DNA from 2 places in the Streptomyces sp. NPDC050509 genome. Region 1 is predicted to be linked to the other one. Evidence: predicted binding sites of a transcription regulator. Region 1 holds the regulator's gene; the other holds the start of a gene.
The links. Region 1 encodes HspR, which represses chaperone genes until heat shock. Its sites were predicted from a motif close to TTGAGNNNNNNNNNCTCAA; they were not measured.
Positions count from the first base shown of each region.

Region 2: the regulator HspR is predicted to act here: its motif matches at 1,287-1,305, upstream of lon (endopeptidase La).

Region 1 covers NZ_JBITHL010000010.1:297,964-305,684, reverse strand. Annotated here, with positions in the region: gene ACIBJC_RS28605 ((Fe-S)-binding protein) at 1-695, opposite strand, end outside; gene ACIBJC_RS28600 (sugar transferase) at 763-1,359, opposite strand; gene dnaK (molecular chaperone DnaK) at 1,620-3,476, shown strand; gene grpE (nucleotide exchange factor GrpE) at 3,473-4,129, shown strand; gene dnaJ (molecular chaperone DnaJ) at 4,241-5,440, shown strand; gene ACIBJC_RS28580 (heat shock protein transcriptional repressor HspR) at 5,445-5,921, shown strand; gene ACIBJC_RS28575 (LuxR C-terminal-related transcriptional regulator) at 6,065-7,042, opposite strand; gene ACIBJC_RS28570 (helix-turn-helix transcriptional regulator) at 7,324-7,721, opposite strand, start outside.
Region 2 covers NZ_JBITHL010000005.1:368,462-376,182, forward strand. Annotated here, with positions in the region: gene ACIBJC_RS17155 (zf-HC2 domain-containing protein) at 1-491, opposite strand, end outside; gene ACIBJC_RS17160 (RNA polymerase sigma factor) at 488-1,063, opposite strand; gene lon (endopeptidase La) at 1,420-3,855, shown strand; gene ACIBJC_RS17170 (lysozyme) at 3,929-4,777, opposite strand; gene ACIBJC_RS17175 (MarR family winged helix-turn-helix transcriptional regulator) at 4,986-5,480, shown strand; gene ACIBJC_RS17180 (hypothetical protein) at 5,566-6,348, opposite strand; gene ACIBJC_RS17185 (nitrate- and nitrite sensing domain-containing protein) at 6,806-7,721, shown strand, end outside.

The DNA of each region.
Region 1 (7,721 bases):
GTGTTGAGCCCGACGGTGATCGCCCAGGCCATGGTCGTGCCGAGCTTGATCATGGCGGCGAGGTACACCAGGTTCTGCAGGGTGGCGAGGCTCAGTCCGCCGAACGCGGCGACCAGGGGGTACGAGACGAAGTACGCCGCCTCGTAGTGGTCGACGCCGTGGATCGCGCCCTCCAGGCCGCGCAGCGTGAGGATCGCGAGGCCGATCACCAGGATCACGTACTCGACGAAGTACGCCTGGCCCAGCTTGGAGCCGGTGAAGCGCGACTTGCGGCCCGCGCGCGAGGGCAGGCTCGCCAGCCGGACGCCCATCAGGACGAGGATGCCGACCGTCGTCGCCAGGGCGATGAACTCGGTGTACATCTCGTACGGCAGCCAGCCGCCCAGCACCGGGAGGACGAAGTCCGCCCGGAAGAGCTGGCAGTACGCGGTGATGATCGTCAGCCCGAGCGTGAGGAAGCCGACCGCGACGAACCAGTGGGCGACGCCGACCACCCCCCACCGGTTCATCCGGGTGTGGCCGACGAACTCCTTGGCCAGGGTGAGGCTGCGCTGCTTCGGGTCGCCGGTGCGGCTCCCCTCGGGCACCGGTTGGCCGAGTCGGACGAACCGGTAGATCTGCGCGACGGCGCGGCCGATGAGCGCGACGCCGACCACGGTCAGGACCAGCGACACGATGATCGCGGCGAGTTGCATTCGGGGGCTCCTCGGGCCTGCGAGGGTGGGTGACTCAGCACTCATACTGATCGTACTAAGCGGTAACTTAATCAGTTCGTGCTGAGGGTACCCACTTATTCCGTCGCAATGTAGCCGTGGGGCCGGTGATCTGTGTCGCTGAGGGCACCCTGACCGCAGGAAGGAGCGCGCCGGGCGTACGGGCGAGGATCGCCAGGTCGAGGCCGATCCAGTGGTGCTCCACGTAGTGCTGGTCGAGCAGGGGCGCCTCGTCCCACGGCAGCGCCGAACGGCGCCGTACCTGCGCGAGTCCGGTCAGCCCCGGCCGTACGAGCTGCCGCCAGGGCGCCGCCGCGGCGGCGGAGCCGAACTTCAGGGGCGCGGGCCCGACCAGCGAGAGGTCGCCGCGTACGACATGGGGCAGCCGGGAGAGCAGGTCGAGGCGGAAGCGGCGGGTGCGCAGGGAACTCAGGAGGAAGGGGTTTCCGTTGAGCCCGGTGCGGTAGTCGCGTACGAGGACTCCGTCGGCCGGACGGGTGAGCGCGACGGCGAGAGCGGCGCCGGCGAGGACGGGCGAGGCCAGCACCAGCAGGGCCGACCCGAGGATGAGGTCCAGCAGCCGCTTGGGGTCGGGTAGCCGCTTGGGTTCCAGGTGTGGGGAGATTCGGGATGCATGTCGCTTCATGGCCACATCTGACCGTTCTCTGAGCGATATATGGCTTTTGATGGGGAACGATCGCATGCTGGAGCGGCACGGGTCAGGTAGGCGCCCCGAGGGAGCTGTCGGGGAGCCGCCGGGAAAGCCGCCGGTCCGGAGCCCGCGAAACCTCCAGTCGAGGCCCAGACGCACAATAATTGAGCCCCCTCGGCTCAGGTCCTTTGACTCCGCAGGATCTGTCATGCATCCTTGAGCCTGTTCCACTCAAGTCACCTGGAGGAATCGAAATGGCACGTGCGGTCGGCATCGACCTGGGCACGACTAACTCCGTCGTCAGCGTTCTCGAAGGCGGCGAGCCCACCGTCATCACCAACGCAGAGGGCGCCAGGACCACGCCGTCCGTCGTCGCCTTCGCCAAGAACGGCGAGGTGCTCGTCGGCGAGGTCGCGAAGCGCCAGGCGGTCACGAACGTCGACAGGACCATCCGGTCGGTCAAGCGCCACATGGGCACCGACTGGAAGATCAACCTGGACGGCAAGGACTTCAACCCGCAGCAGATGTCGGCCTTCGTGCTGCAGAAGCTGAAGCGGGACGCCGAGGCGTACCTGGGCGAGAAGGTCACCGACGCGGTGATCACCGTCCCGGCGTACTTCAACGACTCGGAGCGCCAGGCGACCAAGGAGGCCGGCGAGATCGCGGGCCTGAACGTCCTGCGTATCGTCAACGAGCCGACGGCCGCCGCGCTGGCCTACGGCCTCGACAAGGACGACCAGACGATCCTGGTCTTCGACCTCGGTGGCGGTACGTTCGACGTCTCGCTGCTGGAGATCGGTGACGGCGTCGTCGAGGTGAAGGCCACCAACGGTGACAACCACCTCGGTGGTGACGACTGGGACCAGCGTCTCGTCGACTTCCTGGTGAAGCAGTTCGCCAACGGTCACGGCGTGGACCTGGCCAAGGACAAGATGGCTCTCCAGCGTCTCCGCGAGGCCGCGGAGAAGGCGAAGATCGAGCTGTCGTCCTCCACCGAGACCACGATCAACCTGCCGTACATCACGGCGTCCGCCGAGGGCCCGCTGCACCTGGACGAGAAGGTCACGCGCTCCCAGTTCCAGCAGCTCACGGCCGACCTGCTGGACCGGTGCAAGACCCCGTTCCACAACGTCATCAAGGACGCGGGCATCCAGCTCTCCGAGATCGACCACGTGGTGCTCGTCGGTGGTTCGACGCGTATGCCCGCCGTGGCCGAGCTGGTCAAGGAGCTGACCGGTGGCCGCGAGGCCAACAAGGGTGTCAACCCGGACGAGGTCGTCGCCATCGGCGCCGTGCTCCAGGCCGGTGTCCTGAAGGGTGAGGTCAAGGACGTCCTGCTCCTCGACGTCACCCCGCTGTCCCTGGGTATCGAGACCAAGGGCGGCATCATGACCAAGCTCATCGAGCGGAACACGACGATTCCGACGAAGCGCTCGGAGATCTTCACGACGGCCGAGGACAACCAGCCGTCCGTGCAGATCCAGGTCTACCAGGGCGAGCGCGAGATCGCCGCGTACAACAAGAAGCTCGGTATGTTCGAGCTGACCGGTCTGCCGCCCGCGCCGCGTGGTGTGCCGCAGATCGAGGTCGCCTTCGACATCGACGCCAACGGCATCATGCACGTGGCCGCGAAGGACCTCGGCACCGGCAAGGAGCAGAAGATGACCGTCACCGGTGGCTCCTCGCTGCCGAAGGACGAGGTCAACCGGATGCGCGAAGAGGCCGAGCAGTACGCGGACGAGGACCACCGCCGCCGCGAGGCCGCGGAGACCCGCAACCAGGCCGAGCAGCTCGTCTACCAGACGGAGAAGTTCCTCAAGGACAACGAGGAGAAGGTTCCCGGCGAGATCAAGACCGAGGTCGAGGCCTCGATCGCCGATCTCAAGGAGAAGCTGAAGGGCGAGGACACCGCCGAGATCCGTACCGCCACGGAGAAGGTCGCGGCCGTCTCGCAGAAGCTCGGACAGGCGATGTACGCGGACGCCCAGGCGTCCGGCGGCGCCGCCGGACCCGAGGGTGCGGCCGGCGAAGGCCAGGCCAAGCCCGAGGACGACGTCGTGGACGCCGAGATCGTCGACGACGAGAAGCCCAGGAAGGACGGTGCGGCGTGACCGAGGAGACTCCGGGCTTCGAGGAGAAGCCCGATGTCCCCTCCGGCGCCGACGACGCCACGCCGAAGGCCGCCGAGCCGGACTCCCCTCAGGAGTCCGGGCCGGCGGCCCCCGCCGGGGACATCCAGGACGCTGCTCTGCTGGCCCAGCTCGACCAGGTCCGTACGGCGCTCGGTGAGCGCACCGCGGACCTCCAGCGGCTCCAGGCGGAGTACCAGAACTACCGCAGGCGTGTGGAGCGGGACCGGGTCTCCGTCAAGGAGATCGCGGTCGCGAACCTGCTGACCGAACTGCTGCCCGTGCTCGACGACATCGGCCGGGCGCGCGACCACGACGAACTGGTCGGCGGCTTCAAGTCCGTCGCCGAGTCGCTCGAAGCGGTCACGGTCAAGCTGGGGCTCCAGCCGTTCGGTACGGAGGGCGAGCCCTTCGACCCGACGATCCACGAGGCCCTGATGCACTCGTACGCGCCGGACGTCACGGAGACGACGTGCGTCGCGATCCTCCAGCCCGGGTATCGGTTCGGGGAGCGGACGATCAGGCCCGCGCGGGTCGCGGTGGCCGAGCCACAGCCGGGCGGCAAGACCAAGTCCGCGGAGGAGCAGGCGGATTCGGCCGATGACAGGGAGAACGGTGGCCCCGACGAGGGCTGACGGAGCAGACACACCGGCGACGGCCGGCGCGCGACGCGCCGGCCGTGTGCCGGACACAGGTGACGCGGTGACCGGCGGTGCCGGTGCGGGCGGAGAGGAGGGACGTCGAGGATGAGCACGAAGGACTTCGTGGAGAAGGACTACTACAAGGTTCTCGGCGTTCCCAAGGACGCCACCGAGGCCGAGATCAAGAAGGCGTACCGGAAGCTCGCCCGCGAGTTCCACCCGGACGCCAACAAGGGCGACGCCAAGGCGGAGGAGCGCTTCAAGGAGATCTCCGAGGCGAACGACGTCCTCGGTGACCCCAAGCGGCGCAAGGAGTACGACGAGGCGCGCTCGCTCTTCGGCAACGGCGGATTCCGGCCGGGTCCCGGCGCGGGCGGCAACGGCTCGTTCAACTTCGACCTCGGCGACCTCTTCGGCGGCGGTCAGGGCGGTCCGCAGGGCGGCCCCGCGGGCGCCGGCGGGGCCGGCGGCTTCGGCGGCGGGCTCGGGGACGTCTTCGGCGGGCTGTTCAACCGCGGCGGCCCCGGCACCCGTACGCAGCCGCGCCGCGGCCAGGACATCGACACCGAGGTGACGCTCAGCTTCACGGAGGCCGTCGACGGGGCCACGGTCCCGCTGCGGATGTCCAGCCAGGCGCCCTGCAAGGCGTGTTCGGGCACCGGCGACAAGAACGGCTCGCCGCGGGTCTGCCCGACCTGTGTGGGCACCGGACAGGTGTCGCGCGGCTCGGGCGGCGGCTTCTCGCTGACCGACCCGTGTGTGGACTGCAAGGGCCGCGGGCTGATCGCCCAGGACCCGTGCGAGGTGTGCAAGGGCAGCGGGCGTGCCAGGTCCTCGCGGACCATGCAGGTCCGGATCCCGGCGGGTGTCAGCGACGGCCAGCGGATCAGGCTGCGCGGCAAGGGCGCTCCCGGTGAGCGCGGCGGCCCCGGCGGCGACCTGTACGTCGTCGTCCATGTCGACGCGCACCCGGTCTTCGGCCGCAAGGACGACAACCTCACCATCACCGTGCCCGTCACCTTCACGGAGGCGGCGCTCGGCGGCGAGGTGCGGGTCCCCACGCTGGGCGGTCCGCCGGTCACGCTGAAACTGCCCGCGGGTACCCCCAACGGCCGTACGATGCGGGCCCGTGGCAAGGGCGCCGTACGCAAGGACGGCAGCCGCGGCGACCTGCTGGTCACCGTCGAGGTGGTCGTGCCCAAGGACCTCGGCGGCGAGGCGCGCGACGCGCTGGAGGCATACCGGAAGGCGACCGCGGACGAGAACCCGCGGGCGGAGCTGTTCCAGGCGGCGAAGGGAGCATGACCCGATGGACAGGGACGGGCGGCGGCGGCCGTCCTCATCGTTCGGCAGGGCGTACACGCTGACCGAGGAGACGCCGGTGTACGTCATCTCGGTGGCGGCCCAGCTCTCCGGGCTGCACCCGCAGACCCTCCGGCAGTACGACCGCCTCGGTCTGGTCTCCCCGGACCGTACGGCGGGGCGCGGGCGCCGCTACTCGGCCCGTGACATCGAACTGCTCCGGCAGGTGCAGCAGCTCTCGCAGGACGAGGGCATCAATCTGGCCGGAATCAAGCGCATCATCGAGCTGGAGAACCAGGTCGCCGCGCTCCAGGCCAGGGTCGCCGAGCTGTCCTCCGCGGTGGACGGCGCCGCGGCGGCGATGCGGCAGCGCGAGGCGCAGGTGCACGCGTCGTACCGCCGGGACCTGGTGCCGTACCAGGACGTGCAGCAGACGAGCGCGCTGGTGGTGTGGCGCCCGAAGCCCAAGCGCGCGACGGACTGAGTTCGAGCGCGCGACGGGCTGACAGCCGACGGGCTGACAGCCGACGGGCTGACGTCTCTCACCGCCACACGACGCCCGGCCGGGATCTCCCGCCGGGCGTTCCGTCGTGTGCGGGCGCGGTCGGCCCGGTTTCGCGGTCGCGGTCAGCCCAGTTTGCGTTCCTCGGCGGCGGCCTCGGACCCCCACCACACCCCGAGCGAGAACAGCGTGTCCACGCCGACGACCTCGTACAGCTTGTTCAGGTCGGTGTTGACGGTCCGCAGGCTCACATCCAGCTCGCTGGCGATCTGCTTGAGGGTGCGGCCCTCGCGGAGCTTGTTGAGGATGCGCCGGGAGCGGCCCGTCGTGACGATCCCCTCCCTCGGCAGGAACCGGCCGCCCATCCAGGGCTCGGCCCGCTCCCACTGCTGGTCGAAGAGGTGGTGGAGGAAAGCCACCATGCCGGGGTGCGTCACCTTGAACGCGGTCATTCTGTTCGGCTCGTCCCGGTGGTCGGAAATGATGGCGAATCTTCTGTCCACGAGGATCATTCGCTCGAAATCGGAGGCGAGGGTACGTATCTCCGCGCCGTGCGCGCTCATGGTGGTGGCCCACTCCTGTTCCGCGGCACGGGTGCGGGCGGGCTCCGAATAGATCGTGCGGCGTGCGATCCCGCGCTGGAGGAGTTTGATCTCGCGGGGGACGACCGCGGCCAGTCCTTTCGCGGTTCTGTTCACCGGATGCGCCGTATACATGTGGGATTGCGCGTAATCCGCCGCCTGCATGATGGCGGCATTGACGTGTTCGACCCGGTCGAGAAACTCGATTCCGTTACCGGTGGGCGATTCGTGTGTGCGGATGTCGCGGTACAGCTCGTCGAGCTGGTGCATGCGCTGGAGGTGGCGGGCGATGCCGGCGCGCTCCTCGGCCATGGCGGTCTGCTCCGCATGGTGCAGGTCGGCCACGCCCCACCGGTCGGAGTGGGGGTCGTGCACCGCCAGTCCGAGGGCGATCAGTTCGGTGCAGCCCGGCTCGGCCCGCCCGACCTGCTCGCCCCTGACGAGCCGGCGCAGCAGGGTGTGCGCCCCCGCCGACACAGCGGGCGACGGTTCTCTGTGTGTCACCGCGTCCGGTTGTGTCATATGTCCCTCCTGCGTGGTTCCGCAGTGCTGCACGGTTCCGCAGTGCGCATCAGTGCAGTCGCGTTTCGCTTGATCCGGGCAGGCCGTGTCGGCACTCTACAGAGAGTGACCGAGACCATCGCCGAGTTCTCGCCGTGCAGGGGTGGGAGTTCGACGTCCGGTTCAGGGAATTCGGGCTGATTCGGGCCGATTCAGTTGGCGGGTTCCCTCTCTGTGTTCACGGTGGTTCTCGTTGTGGGCGGTACGGAGCGAGATAGGTCGAGGTGTTTCGAAATGCCGGGTCAGCGCTCCTGGTCGAGGATTCCCGAGTGCGCGATCAGATAGCCGAGCTGCGCCCTGCTGCCGCTGCCGAGCGTGGTGGCGAGTTTGGCGATGTGGGCACGGCAGGTCCGTACGTTCATCCCCAGCCGCCGGGCGATGGCCTCGTCCACGTACCCCTCGATGAGCAGTTTCGCGATCGACCGCTGGACGCCGGAGACGCCGTCGGGTGTCGGCTCGTACGAGACCTGCTCGGTGAGGGGCGTGGCGCGGCGCCAGAGCTGTTCGAAGACCTGGGCCAGGTAGTCGACGAGCGCCGGGTGGCGCAGTTCCAGGGCGACCGCCCGGTCGGAGCGTGCCGGGATGTACGCGACGGTGCGGTCGAAGATGATCAGTCGCTCGACCAGCTCCTCCAGCGTCC
Region 2 (7,721 bases), on a different contig from region 1:
GGGGTGGCCGCGCCGATCTCGTGCATCGGGTCCGCGTACCTCCCGTACGACACGGCGACCCCCGCGGGCGGCAGCACCGGCGCCAGCGCCAGCAGCAGCGGGCGCGCGCCCGCGAAGCCGGTGGCGTACGCCAGCCCGACGGCCCCCGCCACGACCAGCACCAGCGCCGCCAGCCAGGACCCGCGCAGCGCGGGCCCCGCCGCCCACAGGACGCGCGCGGTGAAGCCGATCGCGGGCGCCCGGCCGACGTCCGGGGGCGGTGGCGGTGGCGCCACAGCGGCCAGCACCGCTCCCCGTACGTCGGCGAGTACGGTGCCCGCGGCGGTCCCCCGTACCGCCGCGGACACCCGGACGGCGCACGTGCCGCACGTCTCGATGTGCTTCTCCAGCGACCAGGCGTCGGGCTCCGGGGCCGAGTCCGCCGCGTACCGGGCGGCCAGCGCCTCGTCCACGTGCCACGCCCCGGCCGTCCGGGCTGCCCTGTCCCTCATACGGTGCCTCCCAGCGGCGCGATGCGCTCCAGCGCGGCACGCAGTTCCTTGCGCGCCCGCATCGCGCGGGTCTTGACCGTGCCCTCCGGTATGTCGAGGAGCCGCGCGGTCTCACGGGTGGTGAGCCCGTCGACGACCGTCGCCCGCAGCACGTCGCGCAACTCGGGGGAGATCCGGTCGAGGGCCGCGCCTACATCGCCGTACTCAAGGCCGGCCAGAACACGTTCCTCGGCAGAGGGCGCGACGGCCGGCGGCTCGTACCCGGGCCGCCCGTACGCGGCGCGCTCCGCCCGCGAGCGCACCCGCACCGCGTCGACCAGCCGCCGCGCCGCGATCACCCACAACCAGCCGCCGGCCTCACCACCGCGATGCGTCCCGGCCGAGCGCCATACGGTCACGAAGGTGTCCTGAAGAACCTCCCGCACGGTCTCGGGATCGGCACACCGCCGCCCCAGCCGAGCGAGCAACCAGCCGGAATGCCGGTCGTACAACTCGGCCAGCGCCTCGGCCCCCGCCGCGTCACCTCTCGCGACGGCACGCAACAGCGCGGCGTCGTCGCGATCTCCCCCCATGGGGCGGAACAGTCTCACGCCCCTCTATCGCCGACAGCGCCCGGATCGGTTCACGGGCCCGCGCCGGGGATCACGGTGCCCCGGGGAATGCAGCCGTACGGATAGGCGCTGTCGCTGTGCAGACGAGCTTGCACGTCTCTGCGTTCCCCGGTGTCACGGGACAGGGACAGGGCGATCGCTCAGAGCGAACAAGGGCGGGGGAACAATCCCAGGCTCATAAGCATTGAGTCGGTATAGCTCAACTTGCTTGATCTGGCTCACCTCATCACCTCACCTCATCTCACCGACTCATCTGCTGTTACCGCCTTACCTGCCACACCTGCCTTACCTGCTCTGTTCACGCCGAAGGGGAGACCATGGCTTCCACGTCCGCACCGCTCACGCTTCCCGTACTGCCGCTCGACGACGAGGTCGTGCTGCCCGGCATGGTCGTGCCGCTCGATCTGTCCGATGCCGAGGTCCGTGCCGCAGTGGAGGCCGCGCAGGCGGCTGTCCGTGACGGTGACGGTGACGGTGAGAGTGGCGGGGGCGGCGGCAAGCCCCGGGTGCTGCTCGTGCCGCGTATCGACGGGAGTTACGCCGGGACCGGTGTGCTCGGGACCGTCGAGCAGGTCGGCCGGCTCTCCGACGGGGATCCCGGTGCGCTGATCCGCGGCCGTGGCCGGGTGCGGATCGGGGCCGGTACGAGCGGGCCCGGTGCCGCGCTCTGGGTGGAGGGGGTCGGCGTCGACGAGAGCGCGCCCGAGCCGCTGCCCGGCGCCGTGGCCGAACTGGTCACCGAGTACAAGGCGCTGGCCACCGACTGGCTGAAGAAGCGCGGGGCCTGGCAGGTCGTCGACCGGGTGCAGCAGATCGACGACGTGTCGGCGCTCGCCGACAACTCCGGCTACTCGCCGTTCCTCTCCACCGCCCAGAAGGTCGCCCTGCTGGAGACCACCGACCCGGTCGCCCGGCTGAAGCTCGCCACCCAACAGCTCCGTGAGCACCTCGCGGAGCAGGACGTCGCCGAGTCCATCGCCAAGGACGTCCAGGAGGGCGTCGACAAGCAGCAGCGCGAGTTCCTGCTGCGGCGTCAGCTCGACGCCGTGCGCAAGGAGCTGCGCGGGCTGAACGGCGACGATGGCGAGGACGAGTCCGACGACTACCGGACGCGCGTCGAGGCCGCCGACCTCCCCGAGAAGGTACGGGAGGCCGCGCTCAAGGAGGTCGAGAAGCTGGAGCGCTCCTCCGACCAGAGCCCCGAGGGCTCCTGGATCCGCACCTGGCTCGACACCGTCCTGGAACTGCCGTGGAACGAGCGGACCGAGGACAGCTACGACATCAAGGGCGCCCAGTCCGTCCTGGACGCCGAACACGCCGGCCTGGAGGACGTGAAGGAGCGCATCACCGAGTACCTGGCCGTCCGCAAGCGCCGCGCGGACCGCGGTCTCGGGGTCGTCGGCGGCCGGCGCGGCGGCGCCGTCCTGGCCCTCGTCGGCCCGCCCGGGGTCGGCAAGACCTCGCTGGGCGAGAGCGTCGCGCACGCCATGGGGCGGAAGTTCGTCCGGGTCGCGCTCGGCGGTGTACGGGACGAGGCGGAGATCCGCGGCCACCGGCGTACGTACGTCGGCGCGCTGCCCGGCCGTATCGTCCGGGCGATCAAGGAGGCCGGTTCGATGAACCCGGTCGTCCTGCTGGACGAGATCGACAAGGTCGGCTCCGACTTCCGCGGCGACCCCGCCGCGGCGCTGCTCGAAGTCCTCGACCCCGCGCAGAACCACACCTTCCGCGACCACTACCTGGAGGTCGAACTCGACCTCTCCGACGTGGTCTTCCTCGCCACGGCCAACGTCCTGGAGGCCATCCCCGAGGCGCTGCTCGACCGCATGGAGCTGGTGCGGCTCGACGGCTACACGGAGGACGAGAAGGTCGTCATCGCCCGGGACCACCTGCTGCCCCGGCAGTTGGAGCGCGCGGGCCTGGAGCCCGGCGAGGTCACCCTGGAGGACGGCGCGCTGCGCAGGCTGGCGGGCGAGTACACCCGCGAGGCGGGCGTACGGAACCTGGAGCGCTCCATCGCCCGGCTGCTCCGCAAGGTCGCGGCCGAACACGAACTCGGCGACCGGGAGCTGCCGTTCACCCTCGGCGCCGACGACCTGCGCGGGCTGATCGGGCGTCCGCACCACGTACCGGAGTCGGCGCAGGACCCGGCGGAGCGCCGTACGGCGGTCACGGGTGTGGCGACCGGCCTCGCGGTCACGGGCGCGGGCGGCGACGTCCTCTTCGTGGAGGCGTCGCTCGCCGATCCCGAGACGGGCGGTTCGGGGCTGACCCTGACCGGACAGCTCGGGGACGTGATGAAGGAGTCGGCGCAGATCGCGCTCTCCTTCCTGCGCTCGCGCGGCGCGGAGCTGGAGCTGCCGGTGGCCGATCTGAAGGACCGGGGTGTGCACATCCACTTCCCGGCGGGCGCGGTGCCGAAGGACGGCCCGAGCGCGGGCATCACGATGACGACGGCGCTGGCCTCGCTGCTGAGCGGCCGTCAGGTCCGTACGGATGTGGCCATGACCGGCGAGGTCTCGCTGACGGGCCGTGTCCTGCCCATCGGTGGCCTCAAGCAGAAGCTGCTGGCCGCCCACCGCGCGGGCATCACGACGGTCGTGATCCCCAAGCGGAACGAGGCCGACCTGGACGATGTCCCGGCCGAGATCCTCGACAAGCTGGAGGTTCACCCGGTGACGGATGTCCGCCAGGTCCTGGAGCTGGCGCTCGCCCCCGCGGAGCAGCCCGTACGGGTCCCCGCGGCGGCCTGATCGCACCACGGCGTCACCGGACTGCCCGGCCCCTCGGCGGAGGGGGGCCGGGCAGCCTCATGTGTGCGGGGCGTCAGCCGTTGGCCAGCGCCTGTACCCGGTCCAGGGCCCCGTTGAACCGGTTGTGGTCGCCCACGATCGGCCCCGTCGACGTGTACTGCCAGATCGTCTGGAACCCCCAGCCCGCGGGCAGCTCGCCGACGGTCGAGTCGTACCGGGCGATCCACAGCGGGTTGGTGGTGCCGAAGCCCGCGTAGTTGCCCGTGCACGTCTTCCACCAGCTCGTCGCCGTGTAGATCACGGCGTCCCGGCCGGTGCGCGCCCGGTAGGTGTTCACGAAGTCGCGGATCCAGTCGACCATCTGCGACGCCGTCTTGCCGTAGCAGGTCGCCCCGTACGGGTTCCACTCGATGTCGAGCACGCCCGGCAGCGTCCGGCCGTCGGGCGACCAGCCGCCCCCGCCGTCGACGAAGTAGTTGGCCTGGTTGGCGCCGCTGGAGTCGTTGGGCGTACCGAAGTGGTACGTGCCGCGGATCATGCCGACGTTGTACGAGCCGTTGTACTGCTGGGTGAAGGAGGTGTTCTTGTAGTAGTTCCCCTCGGTGGCCTTGACGTAGGCCCACTTCACCCCGCTGCTCCACAGAGCCGGCCAGTCGACGTTCCCCTGGTGACTGGAGACGTCGACACCCTCCGTCTGGGCGGCACGGCCGCCCTGGGGCAACCGGCCCTGGCCGTCGTGCGCGAGGACGCCCATGCCCATGTGGGCCGAGCCGCGCGGGGGGAGGGGCGCCGGCGGGCCCGCCGGGTGGGGGGCCGCGCTCGCCGCACCGGGGAGAGCGAGGAGCAGGGCGAGAGCGGAGAGGAGGGCGGTGGCCGCGGCGACCCTGGAGCGGCCTGGGGCGCGGGATCTGGGGACGGGCATGGGTGTGCCTCCGAAGACCTCGGTGGGGGGAGATCATGACCTGGCGACATGTCAGTGGAGTGAACATGTCAGTATTGAAGCTACGCACGTAGACCGGGACGGCGGAAGGGTGCCACGCCGGTGCCGTTGGTATAAACCCCTGAAATACTGAACAAGCTGCGGCAATGGCCGCCGGCGAAAGAAACTTTCAGGAGCGGAAAAGCGCGCGATGGCTGCTGACGTGCACGGAAGCGGTACGGAACCGGAACCGGACCCCGCGGTGACGAGTGGTGTGGACCAGGAATTCCTCGCCCTGGAACGGGAACTGGCGGTCTTTTTGCGCCGCGCCCGCGCCAACTCCGGGGAAATGGCGCGCGAAGTCCATCCGGAACTGGAACCGGCGGCTTATGGGCTGCTTGTACGTCTGGAGTTCGGCGGCCCCCAGCGCGCCACCGAACTCGCCACGTACTTCGGCGTCGGCAAGGCCACCATGAGCCGCCAGTTGCGCGCCCTGGAGGAACTGGGTCTGGTGAGCCGCGAGCCCGATCCCGCCGACGGGCGCGCCTGGCTCATCAGGATCACCGACGAGGGCGGGAACCGCTTCCGCCGGGTCCGGGGAGCGCGCCGGGAGCGGTACGTACAGCAGCTCGCCGGCTGGGACCGTGCCGAGATCGCCGAACTGGCCCGGCTGCTGCGCCAGCTCAACGCCACCGCCGAGAGCTGACCGCCGGGGAGCTGACCGCCGAGAGCTGACCGCCGGGATCTGAGGCGCCATGAGCCACTGGAAGCAGGGGCAGGCAGGCGCCGTCTCACAGCTCCACGTATGTCACCGTCGCGTCGTCGCTCGTCTTCCCCCTGCGGAACGCCGTACCGTCCGGATCCGCCGACTCCGCCGCCCGCACCCGGTCGATCAGCTCCTGCGGACCGCTCTTGCGCACCAGCGCCAGACAGTCCGCCCAGCCGCCCTCCCGGAACACCTCCACCCACCGGGTCGCCCCGTCCGTCAGGGCGAGCAGGGACCGTACCTCCGCCGCCGGGGTGCGGCCCGTCACGGCGCGCTCCGCGACCGACGGGTCCGCCGCCGCCGTGAAGAAGCCGCCCTCCGCGTTGCGCAGGGCGTCCGTCGCGGCGACCGAGCGCAGCACCTCGCGCGGGACCCGGTCGAGGCGGTCGTCCAGCACCGCCCGTACCGCCCCGTCAGGGGCCTCCAGCAGCAGCGTGGAGTCGGAGAGTACGAGATGTTCGACGGCGTCCCGGCCCCAGCGCGCCAGGACGACCGTGGCCTGCGGAGTACGCGGGTGAGAAAGGTCACAGGTGTCGCGGTGAGCGTCCGCCGTGCGGCCGATCGACGCGGCGAGAACCTGTGCCAGCGTCATATCCCGTCGCGAACCGGACAGTTCCGTGAGCGCCCCGCCCAGCCTGGACGTGAACCACGGCACGCCGTGCACACAACCGTCCTCGCCGGTGGGCGGCGTCACCCCGTCCAGCATCACCAGAGCCCCGCCCTCGCCCGCCGCGGGCAGCACCACGCCTGCCCAGTCCTCATTGGGGCGGGCGGTGCGACCGGGGGAGGTGGCCTGTTCGACGCGCATGCGCTCCAGTCTGCCTGACTCCTCGCATCACCCGCAGGGTTCCTTCACATGCTCCACACGTCATGTCGGCCTCCCCGTCACGCCAGGTCAACCGCTGTGATTCGGTCAGAATCAGCGCGGCCGGGAGCGCCGGAGGAGCGGATCGAGCCGGCCCGACCGGCCGTACGGGCGGCCCCGGCGAGCTGCGGGCGGGCATCTTGCCAAAGCCCGCCCGGAAGGTCCACCTGGCACGCCACGTTCCAGCAGCCGCCCGACAGGGAAGAGTTGTTCGCCCCCTCCTCGTGATGTTCACTCGTCCAGGTGGCGGAGCGGCCGATGCGCGCCTTCCTCCTCGGAGCGCTGGAATGGTCGACAGCCGAAAGCCAAACCAGGGGTGGGGGTGGGGTTACCGCGTTGTCAGACCGGACCGGCCGTCACCTCTGCTTCATGGGCGGACGAGTCAAGAATGCGAGCACCGGTGCAGAAGAAGCGGCCTCGGGGCAACAGTGTCACGGCCACCGGCACGGCCACCAGCGCTGTGACCCCTACCGGTACCGGCACGCCCGGTGAGGCCACCGCGGCCACCGGCGCAGGAGGCGGGAAGCCTCCGGAAGGACGCCGGGTGCGGGTACGCAACCGGCTCGTCGCCGGGGTCGCCTTCGTGGGCGTCACGGTCGTCGTGGCCGGCACCCCCGCCGTACTGAGCGCGTCCGCCGAGCTCAAGGACGCCCAGAACCTGGTCACCCTCGCCGAGCTGAACCAGCAGGCCGTCACCCTCGGCCACTCCCTCGCGGACGAACGCGACGAGGTCATCGTCTACATCGCGGCCGGCCGCGACACGCAGCCGGGCGGTACGGACCCGGAGAAGGCCAAGTACACGATCTCCGAGACGCGCAGCGCCCGGGTCGACCGCCAGATCGACGAGATCCACGCCGCCGCCTCGGCCTCCCCCGGACTGCTGCGCGACCTCTCCACCGTCCCCTCCATCCGGCGCGCCGCCCTCACGGGCAAGGGCTCGGCGATGGAGGCGTACCGCGCGTACTCCGAGGTCATCGCCAAACTCCAGGCCCTCGCCGACGAGCTGGCGGAGAACACCCCGCCCGAGGCCGCCGACGGCACCCGCGCCCCCGGCGCGCTCGGCCGCGCCGTCGAGCAGGCCTCCGCCACCCGCGGGCTGCTGCTGGCCGCGCTCGCCGTGCCGGGCCCCACCACCTCGGCCCCCCAGTACGACCCGGTCACCGGGCTGCCCGTCGAGTCCTCGGCCGACGCGAGCAACAAGAAGAACGACCAGGTACGCGACGAACTCAGCGCCGACGCCCAGAAGTCACGCGTCCGCGAACTCGGCGCGCTGGCCGACTTCGACCAGAGCGCCGACACCGCGGCGCGCGAATCCC